Linked DNA regions of Bdellovibrio bacteriovorus HD100. The protein of the gene in region 2 binds, or shares a complex with, the protein of the main gene of each other region. Links are inferred from orthologs where the notes say so. Each region holds a gene or a part of one and is shown on either strand. Other genes may lie near its edges.

The links. Proteins that work in one complex are often made in the same cells at the same time.
Region 1: the proteins of BD_RS14115 (region 2) and BD_RS17810 are in contact, whole or in part, in a cryo-EM structure (PDB 6ZJN), measured with the Thermus thermophilus proteins. The link is inferred for Bdellovibrio bacteriovorus HD100 from one-to-one orthologs. Residues at the interface, in WP_096411123.1 of Thermus thermophilus: Thr2, Leu3, Lys4, Leu6, Ser9, Thr13, Tyr16, Leu17, Val22, Thr23; in WP_096411122.1 of Thermus thermophilus: Arg41, Phe42, Val44, Arg45, Met46, Thr296, Tyr354.

What each region holds. Positions count from the first base shown.
Region 1 is NC_005363.1:3,758,174-3,761,109, forward strand. It holds BD_RS17810 (complex I subunit 1/NuoH family protein), read right to left. Parts: upstream 2,077-2,936; coding sequence 925-2,076; downstream 1-924. Other genes in the region: nuoL (NADH-quinone oxidoreductase subunit L), read right to left, coding at 1-37; nuoK (NADH-quinone oxidoreductase subunit NuoK), read right to left, coding at 66-389; BD_RS17805 (NADH-quinone oxidoreductase subunit J), read right to left, coding at 379-915; BD_RS17815 (NADH-quinone oxidoreductase subunit A), read right to left, coding at 2,086-2,349; mfd (transcription-repair coupling factor), read left to right, coding at 2,578-2,936. UniProt on the Escherichia coli protein: NDH-1 shuttles electrons from NADH, via FMN and iron-sulfur (Fe-S) centers, to quinones in the respiratory chain. The immediate electron acceptor for the enzyme in this species is believed to be ubiquinone.
Region 2 is NC_005363.1:2,987,811-2,991,696, forward strand. The notes cover bases 409-3,407. They hold BD_RS14115 (NuoI/complex I 23 kDa subunit family protein), read right to left. Parts: upstream 2,171-3,407; coding sequence 1,646-2,170; downstream 409-1,645. Other genes in these bases: BD_RS14100 (TerC family protein), read left to right, coding at 409-417; thpR (RNA 2',3'-cyclic phosphodiesterase), read left to right, coding at 501-1,130; BD_RS14110 (Ig-like domain-containing protein), read right to left, coding at 1,080-1,472; BD_RS14120 (2Fe-2S iron-sulfur cluster-binding protein), read right to left, coding at 2,167-3,407. In the rest of the region: more of BD_RS14100, read left to right, coding at 1-408; more of BD_RS14120, read right to left, coding at 3,408-3,747; NADH-quinone oxidoreductase subunit NuoF, read right to left, coding at 3,728-3,886. UniProt on the Escherichia coli protein: NDH-1 shuttles electrons from NADH, via FMN and iron-sulfur (Fe-S) centers, to quinones in the respiratory chain. The immediate electron acceptor for the enzyme in this species is believed to be ubiquinone.

The sequences.
Region 1 (2,936 bases), 770 kb from region 2 along the record:
GGAAACCAATGAATGGAGCCAGAATCAGGATTGCCATTAATAGAGAATGATTCACAGCTTATCCCCTATCCTTTCAAGTGCTCAAAGAAGCGAATATTCACTTCGTTGAATCGTTTAAAGATGGATACTGCCAGCGCCAGACCCACTGCCGCTTCCGCAGCCGCGATAGTCATAACGAAGAACACCATGATGTGACCATCCAACAGGCCCAGGTATTTACTGAAAGCCACGAAAGTCAGATTCACAGAGTTCAGCATCAACTCGATGGACATCAAAAGAACGATCACGTTACGGCGAAGAAGAACGCCCGCCATACCCATAACAAACAAAAGTGCAGCCAGAACCAAGTAATGAGTCAGGCCGATATTATTGATGAACTCAGTGTTCATGTGTTCCACCTTTACTGCGTGCCAAAGCAACGGCACCCACTGCAATTACCAGAAGAAGAACGCCCAAAGCCTCAAATCCGAAGATGTATTTGGTGAACAAGATCTGTCCCAAAGCTTTGGTTGATTCCATGCCTGTACCCACCAGCACCGGATTATCAGTGGTTTTTTCACCCATCAGATTCACCGACATGGCGATGGCACCCACTACCAAGCCTGCAAACAGGCCGACAGAGGCGATCTTAACCACACCCGTGAACTTGCCACGAGTGAAGGCCTGAACGTCTTTTTTCAAGTCGAAGAGCATGATCACCATCGTGAACAAAACCATGACCGCACCGGCGTAGACAATCAGCTGAACGCCCGCGATGAAGTAGGCATTCAGAGTCACGAACAATGCGGAGATTCCCACCATGGTCATCGCCAGGCACAAAGCGGAGTAGATCGGATTGGACATCAAAATGACACTAAGGCCGGAGGCCAGAGTGACAAACGCTAAAAACCAGAAAAGAAATGCATCTGCTGTCATTTTAACTCCTTACAAAGATGCGATGTAGATCACAAAGGCTGTGATAATGGTGTTTGCCAAAGCCCAAGGAAGCATCGTCTTCCAACCCAGATCCATCAGCTGATCGTAACGGAAACGAGGCAAAGTCCAACGTACCCAGATGAAGACCCACATGAAGAAACCAAACTTGATGTTGAACACCAGGAAATGGATCAACGCCACCAGGGCACTTGCCTTGCCGGCTGTGGAAGCAACACCCGCCGCCCATTCATTCAGCTCAGCCACAGACACGTAAGGGATCGTGTAACCGCCGAAGAAGAACAGCACCATCAGACCGGAAGCGATCATCATGTGACCGTATTCCCCGATGAAGAACATGTTGAATTTGAAACCGCCGTACTCAGTGTGGAAACCACCTACCAGCTCGGACTCACCTTCCGCCAAGTCAAATGGCAGACGGTTGGATTCCGCAAACGCGGCCGAGAAGAACAACAAAGCGCCCACTGGTTGATAGAAAATACCCCAGTTAGGAAGCCAGTTTGCGGTGATCGTGTGACCCAGGAAAGAGAACGCCAAAGGACCCTGCTGAGCCAGTGTCATTTCCGTCAGGTTGAACGTGCCATAAAGCATGATCACACCCACGATGGAAAGACCCAAAGCCAGTTCGTAAGAGATCGTTTGAGCGGAAGCACGAAGCGCACCCATCAAGGTGTACTTGTTGCCGGAACCCCAGCCCGCCATCAGCAATGTGTAAGCAGCCAATGAGCTGACGCCCAGGATGAACACAATGCCCACGCCGATATCATAACCCTGAACCAGGAAAGTGTAAGGACCCCAAGTGGAGCCGAACATTTCAAAGGTGCCTACCTGAATCGGAGAAGAAAGCGGAATCGCAGAGAAAGCCACTGCCCCCGGAATCAACGCGAAAATCGGAGCCGCATAGTACAGGAACGGCTTCGCAGTTTGCGGCATGAAGTTTTCCTTGTTCAGGAACTTCACCGCATCGGCAAGAAGCTGCACCAGACCCAGAGGACCCACGCGGTTCGGACCCAGACGATCCTGAATGAATGCGGAGCCACGGCGCTCAAGCCAAACCAAAATAGGCACTGCTTGAACCATCATCAGGAAGATGACGACCAGTTTTAAACCGTTGACGGTTATCTCGAAAATATCTTTACCCATTCCCATCGCTTAGTCCCATTCCAAAGCTTTAGATTTAACTTCCCAGAACAGCCCGAAGATGAAGATCGCGATGAAGATCATCATGGAAACGAAGACAAATGTGCCTTCGCCTGTCGCGATGAACTCACGGAATGAAATCGCCCAAGGGTACATGAAGATAATCTCGATATCGAAAAGGATGAACAGGATCGCTGTTAGATAGTACTTAACAGAAATCTTTGTTTCCTTTTTCTCAATACCAGGAATACCGCACTCGTAAGGCTCGTACTTCACAGGGTTGTATACCGGTTTTGTCCCAGTAATGTTGGCAGCAAGCCAAACTAAAAAGGCTCCAAAAAGAGCAATGAAAATGACGATGAATATGACTCCACCGAGTGGCACTAGTCCCTCCAAAGTTGTCGTTATTATTTGGATTTCAATTAGTTATATATGTGTCGTCAGTGAAAACCAAGAAATATGAATGGAAACAAGGCGATAAGCGTGGCAAGATGAGCCCACCAAATGAAAGCCGAAAGCACTCACACAAGACTCGAATCCATCCTGGAGAGAGCCTTTGAAACAACTCGCGGAAAGATTCAAGTCACCGGGGCGGCGTCTCCGCTGGCGCTTGCTTACTTTTTGTCGCAGACTTACTCTAAAAAAATCAACGGCTTGCCGCATCTTGTTGTGGTTGGTAGTCATCGCGAAGCAGTGACTTTGCAAGCCTTGCTGGAGTTCTTCGACCCGAGTCGTCAAAGCCATATTCTGCCTGCTTTCGATGTTTCACCTTACTCGGGTCTTTATCCCAACACCCAAGTCGTCGCCGACCGGGTTCGTTTCCTGGCAAAAGCTCAGTCGGCCAAAGCCGGAGAAATCTTCAT
Region 2 (3,886 bases):
CGCGTAGCCGATCGCATGCATGAAGATCACTTCTTCATCAAAGAAAACGGCGTGAAACTGGCGACTCCGCTGTTCATTGCCCTGGTGTTCCTGGAATTCACAGACATCATCTTTGCGGTGGACTCGGTGCCGGCGATCTTTGCCATCACCAAAGAACCAATGCTGGTGTTTACTTCCAACATCTTTGCGATCCTGGGCCTGCGTTCCCTGTACTTCCTGCTGGCTGGCGTGGTTGATAAATTCCACCTGCTGAAGTACGGTCTGGCTCTGACTCTGGTCTTTGTGGGCTTAAAAATGGTATGGCTGAACAAATTGTTCGGTGGCCACTTCCCTATTGGCATCTCTTTGGGAATCATTTTCGCTTTCATCGGTGGCTCTATTGCCGCTTCCCTGATGTTCCCGAAAAAAGAATCTTAATTTCGGGTCCGTTGTCGCATTAATTTGCACGGCGGACTGGACAAGCCCCCTTAAAACAGTGATCCTGTTTGTGAGGGGGCTTTATGACCAGACGACTGTTCCTTGCTCTCAACGCTACCGATCCTTTGGCAGACACCTTTCTGCCGACCTTAAAGAAACTCAAAATTAATGCTGATCGACGCGACATGACCGTGAAGTGGGTCCCGACGGACAACTACCACGTCACTATCACGTTTTTAGGCGAACGCCCCGAAGAAGAAGTTCAAAGGGTGGCCGATGCGCTGGCGCACGTGTGCCAGAACTTTGCCCCGTTTGATCTGAAGATCGAGGATGTCGGCGCTTTTTCAAACGAACACGATGCACGCGTACTGTGGCTGGGTGTGCAGAACAAAAGAAGTCTGAATCAATTCAAAGAAGCTCTGGATCGCGAGCTGGTGGACAAAAATCTGCTGCCGCAAATTGAAGAACGGGCATTTTCCCCGCATCTGACCTTCGGAAGACTTCGCAACCCGCGAAGTGTGAAGGACATGATCTCGCCGTTTAAACGCAAAAGCTTCGGCAAAATTCATGTCACGGAAATCGTACTGTATGAATCAACTTTGCAAGGGGCCTTCCCTGTGTACAAGCCCCTTGCCCGTTGCCAGCTGACCGGAAGCGCCGACCTAGCGGATGGCGTTCCCGAACAAACGGATATAGATATTACTTTCACGTAGGTGAACAGTCACATCACCCCAGTGAGAACCAGTTGTCGACGGATGGAAAATCACGCGGATCGTGCACTGCTGACCCGGCATCAGAATCTGCGGGCAGTTGGTGTCCACGCGATACGCGAAAGAACCCTGAACGCTGATACCACGAATGAATGTGGAATCAGGACCGTTCGCCGTCAGAATGAAATCCTGAAATCTTGCCGAGTGAACAAAAGAAGTCCCGAAATTGTAGTTAAGATACTGATCCTGAGCTTTCGCCTCTACGTTCAGTGGCTGAACCGACACGTCTGCAAAAGCAAAGACTGGAGCGAAAACCAACGCCAAAGACATCAAAAACTTTTTCATAGAATCCCCCTCTATGACCTAAGTCTGGCAGGGGAACCGAAGTGCGGGCAAACAAAAAGGGAGTCTTTCGACTCCCTTTTTGACGCATTGTAGATGTAAAAAGTCACCAGGCACCTTTTAGAGAGAAAGTGGCGCCCCGACAACGAAGTCGGATGGGCCATTTTCATCAGCCGTTAGATGCCGGCTTTGTGGCGTTCTTCGTCGTCGACGTGAGTCAGGATGCCGCCCTTAAGATTTGGACGGTATGCCAGGTGATTGATGTCGTAGATGAAGTTTGCACCATTCACGCCCGGAGTCTGCCATTCAGGGCCCAGACGGATTGCATCCACCGGGCAGGCTTCTTCACAGAAACCGCAGAATACGCAGCGAAGAATGTCGATCTCGTAGCTGATCGGGAATTTTTCGACTGTTGGGTCGTTGTGTTCCGCCGCCGTGATCTTGATACATTCTGCAGGACAATTGGTCGCGCAAAGCATACAAGCCGTGCAACGCAAAGAACCGTCTTTTTTAACCGTCAGAACGTGATTGCCCTTGAAACGAGGAGAGTACTCATACTTCTCCTCTGGATAGTTCAGGGTCATCATTTTCTTCTGATTGAACAAGTTCTTCAGCAAGTGCTTCATGGTCGTTGCAAGACCACCCAGAATCCCCGGCAGGAACCACTTGGACTTTTCAGAGTTGTTTTGCATTACGCTCATAGGCTACCTCTTCTGAACACGAACTCATTCTTTTTACGGGCTTCCAGTGTCACCTGATCGTCACGCTGATTGTTCGGCATGAACGTCGCGCTCACCGCTGGGATCGCCAGGTTCTTGCCAACCATCAACAACGCCGCTTCAGTCAAAGTCAGTGCTTCGGAAACAATCGTCGTCGCTTTTTTGAACTTCTGCTCAAGACCTGCGTGGTTGATGAACGTGCCGTCTTTCTCAACAAATGTTTTTGTCGGGATCAACCATACGTTGCCAGTCAATGCCATCAAAGCGTCCTGTTTGGTCGCCTGCAGCCAGATCAGGTTGGAAGCTTTGGAAAGCTCTTTCACGCGATCTGCGAAATCAGGGAACGCATTCATGTTCTCCGGACCCGCCACCACAACGGTTTTGATCGCTCCGGAATTCAAACCGGAAGTCAGATCCGCCCAGGTCGCCGTGATTCCGTGCTTTTCCAGAACTTTCAGCAGGCCTTTGGTGTTCGGGTTTTTATCCCCGCGCAACAACAATCCGTCAAAGCTTTCAAAGGATTCCTTGTTGTTGATCCAGAAGAAGACTTTCTTGGTTTTGAACTCGTTCACGAACGAGGAAACGATCGCATCGAATTCTTCCAACGTGTACTGAGCCGTCAGAACCAGCGCCAAAGAATCACCCTGTGAGTTCTTCAGAACCTCATTGGCATTCTTCGCCGCCGCCCCTGCTGTCATCTCTGTCCAGCCGGAAGCATTGCGAACCTGCGCCTTCAACAGACGATGTTCACGGTTGACGAACTTGTAGATGTCACGACCTTCATCGCACATCCAGTGACCGTTCACCTGCTCATTATAAACAGGCTTCACGCGGAAGAAACCTTCCTTGTTATAGAAGACTTTTACGTTACAGCCGGTAGAGCAGCCATTACATACAGTTTCAGCATCTTTTAGATACCAAACGCGCTGACGGAAACGGAAGTCCTTGGACGTCAACGCACCCACCGGGCAGATGTCGACAGTGTTCAAAGAATACTTGTTATCCAAAGGCATGCCATCGTGAGTGCCGATTTCAGTGCGGTCACCACGGTTGAACAGGCCCAGTTCGTTGGTTTTGGATACTTCCTCAGTGAAACGAACACAGCGGGAGCAAAGGATGCAACGCTCGGAATCCAGAACAACTGTCGGACCCAGGTCTACAACCTTGTGTTTCTTTTGTTTGTGTTCGGCCATTTCAGGATCGTACTTGCCGTACTCCATGTACTGGTCTTGCAGACCGCACTCACCTGCCTGATCGCAGATAGGGCAATCCAACGGGTGATTGATCAAGTGGAAGTCCAAGCCCCACTTCACAGCGTCTTTCACTTTTTCAGACGTGTTGTTGATCTTCATGCCCTCAGTAACCATGGTGTTACAAGCGATCTGAACGCGTGGATTTCCTTCGATCTCCACCATGCAAAGACGACAAACACCGGCTACGGACAATCCCGGGTGCCAGCAATAGTGAGCGATACGATCGCCAGACTGTTGCATGGCTTCGATGATCGACGTGCCTTCTTTTACTTCGACTTCTTTGCCATTAATGGTGCATTTCGGCATATGTCGTTCCTTTTACCTTAGAGCGTCCTTCGCGAACGTAGAATTCAAACTCATCACGGAATTTAGTTACAAAGCTGAGAACCGGCAAAGCCGCTGCATCGGAAAGCGCGCAGATGGTTTTACCTTTCATGTTGTCAGC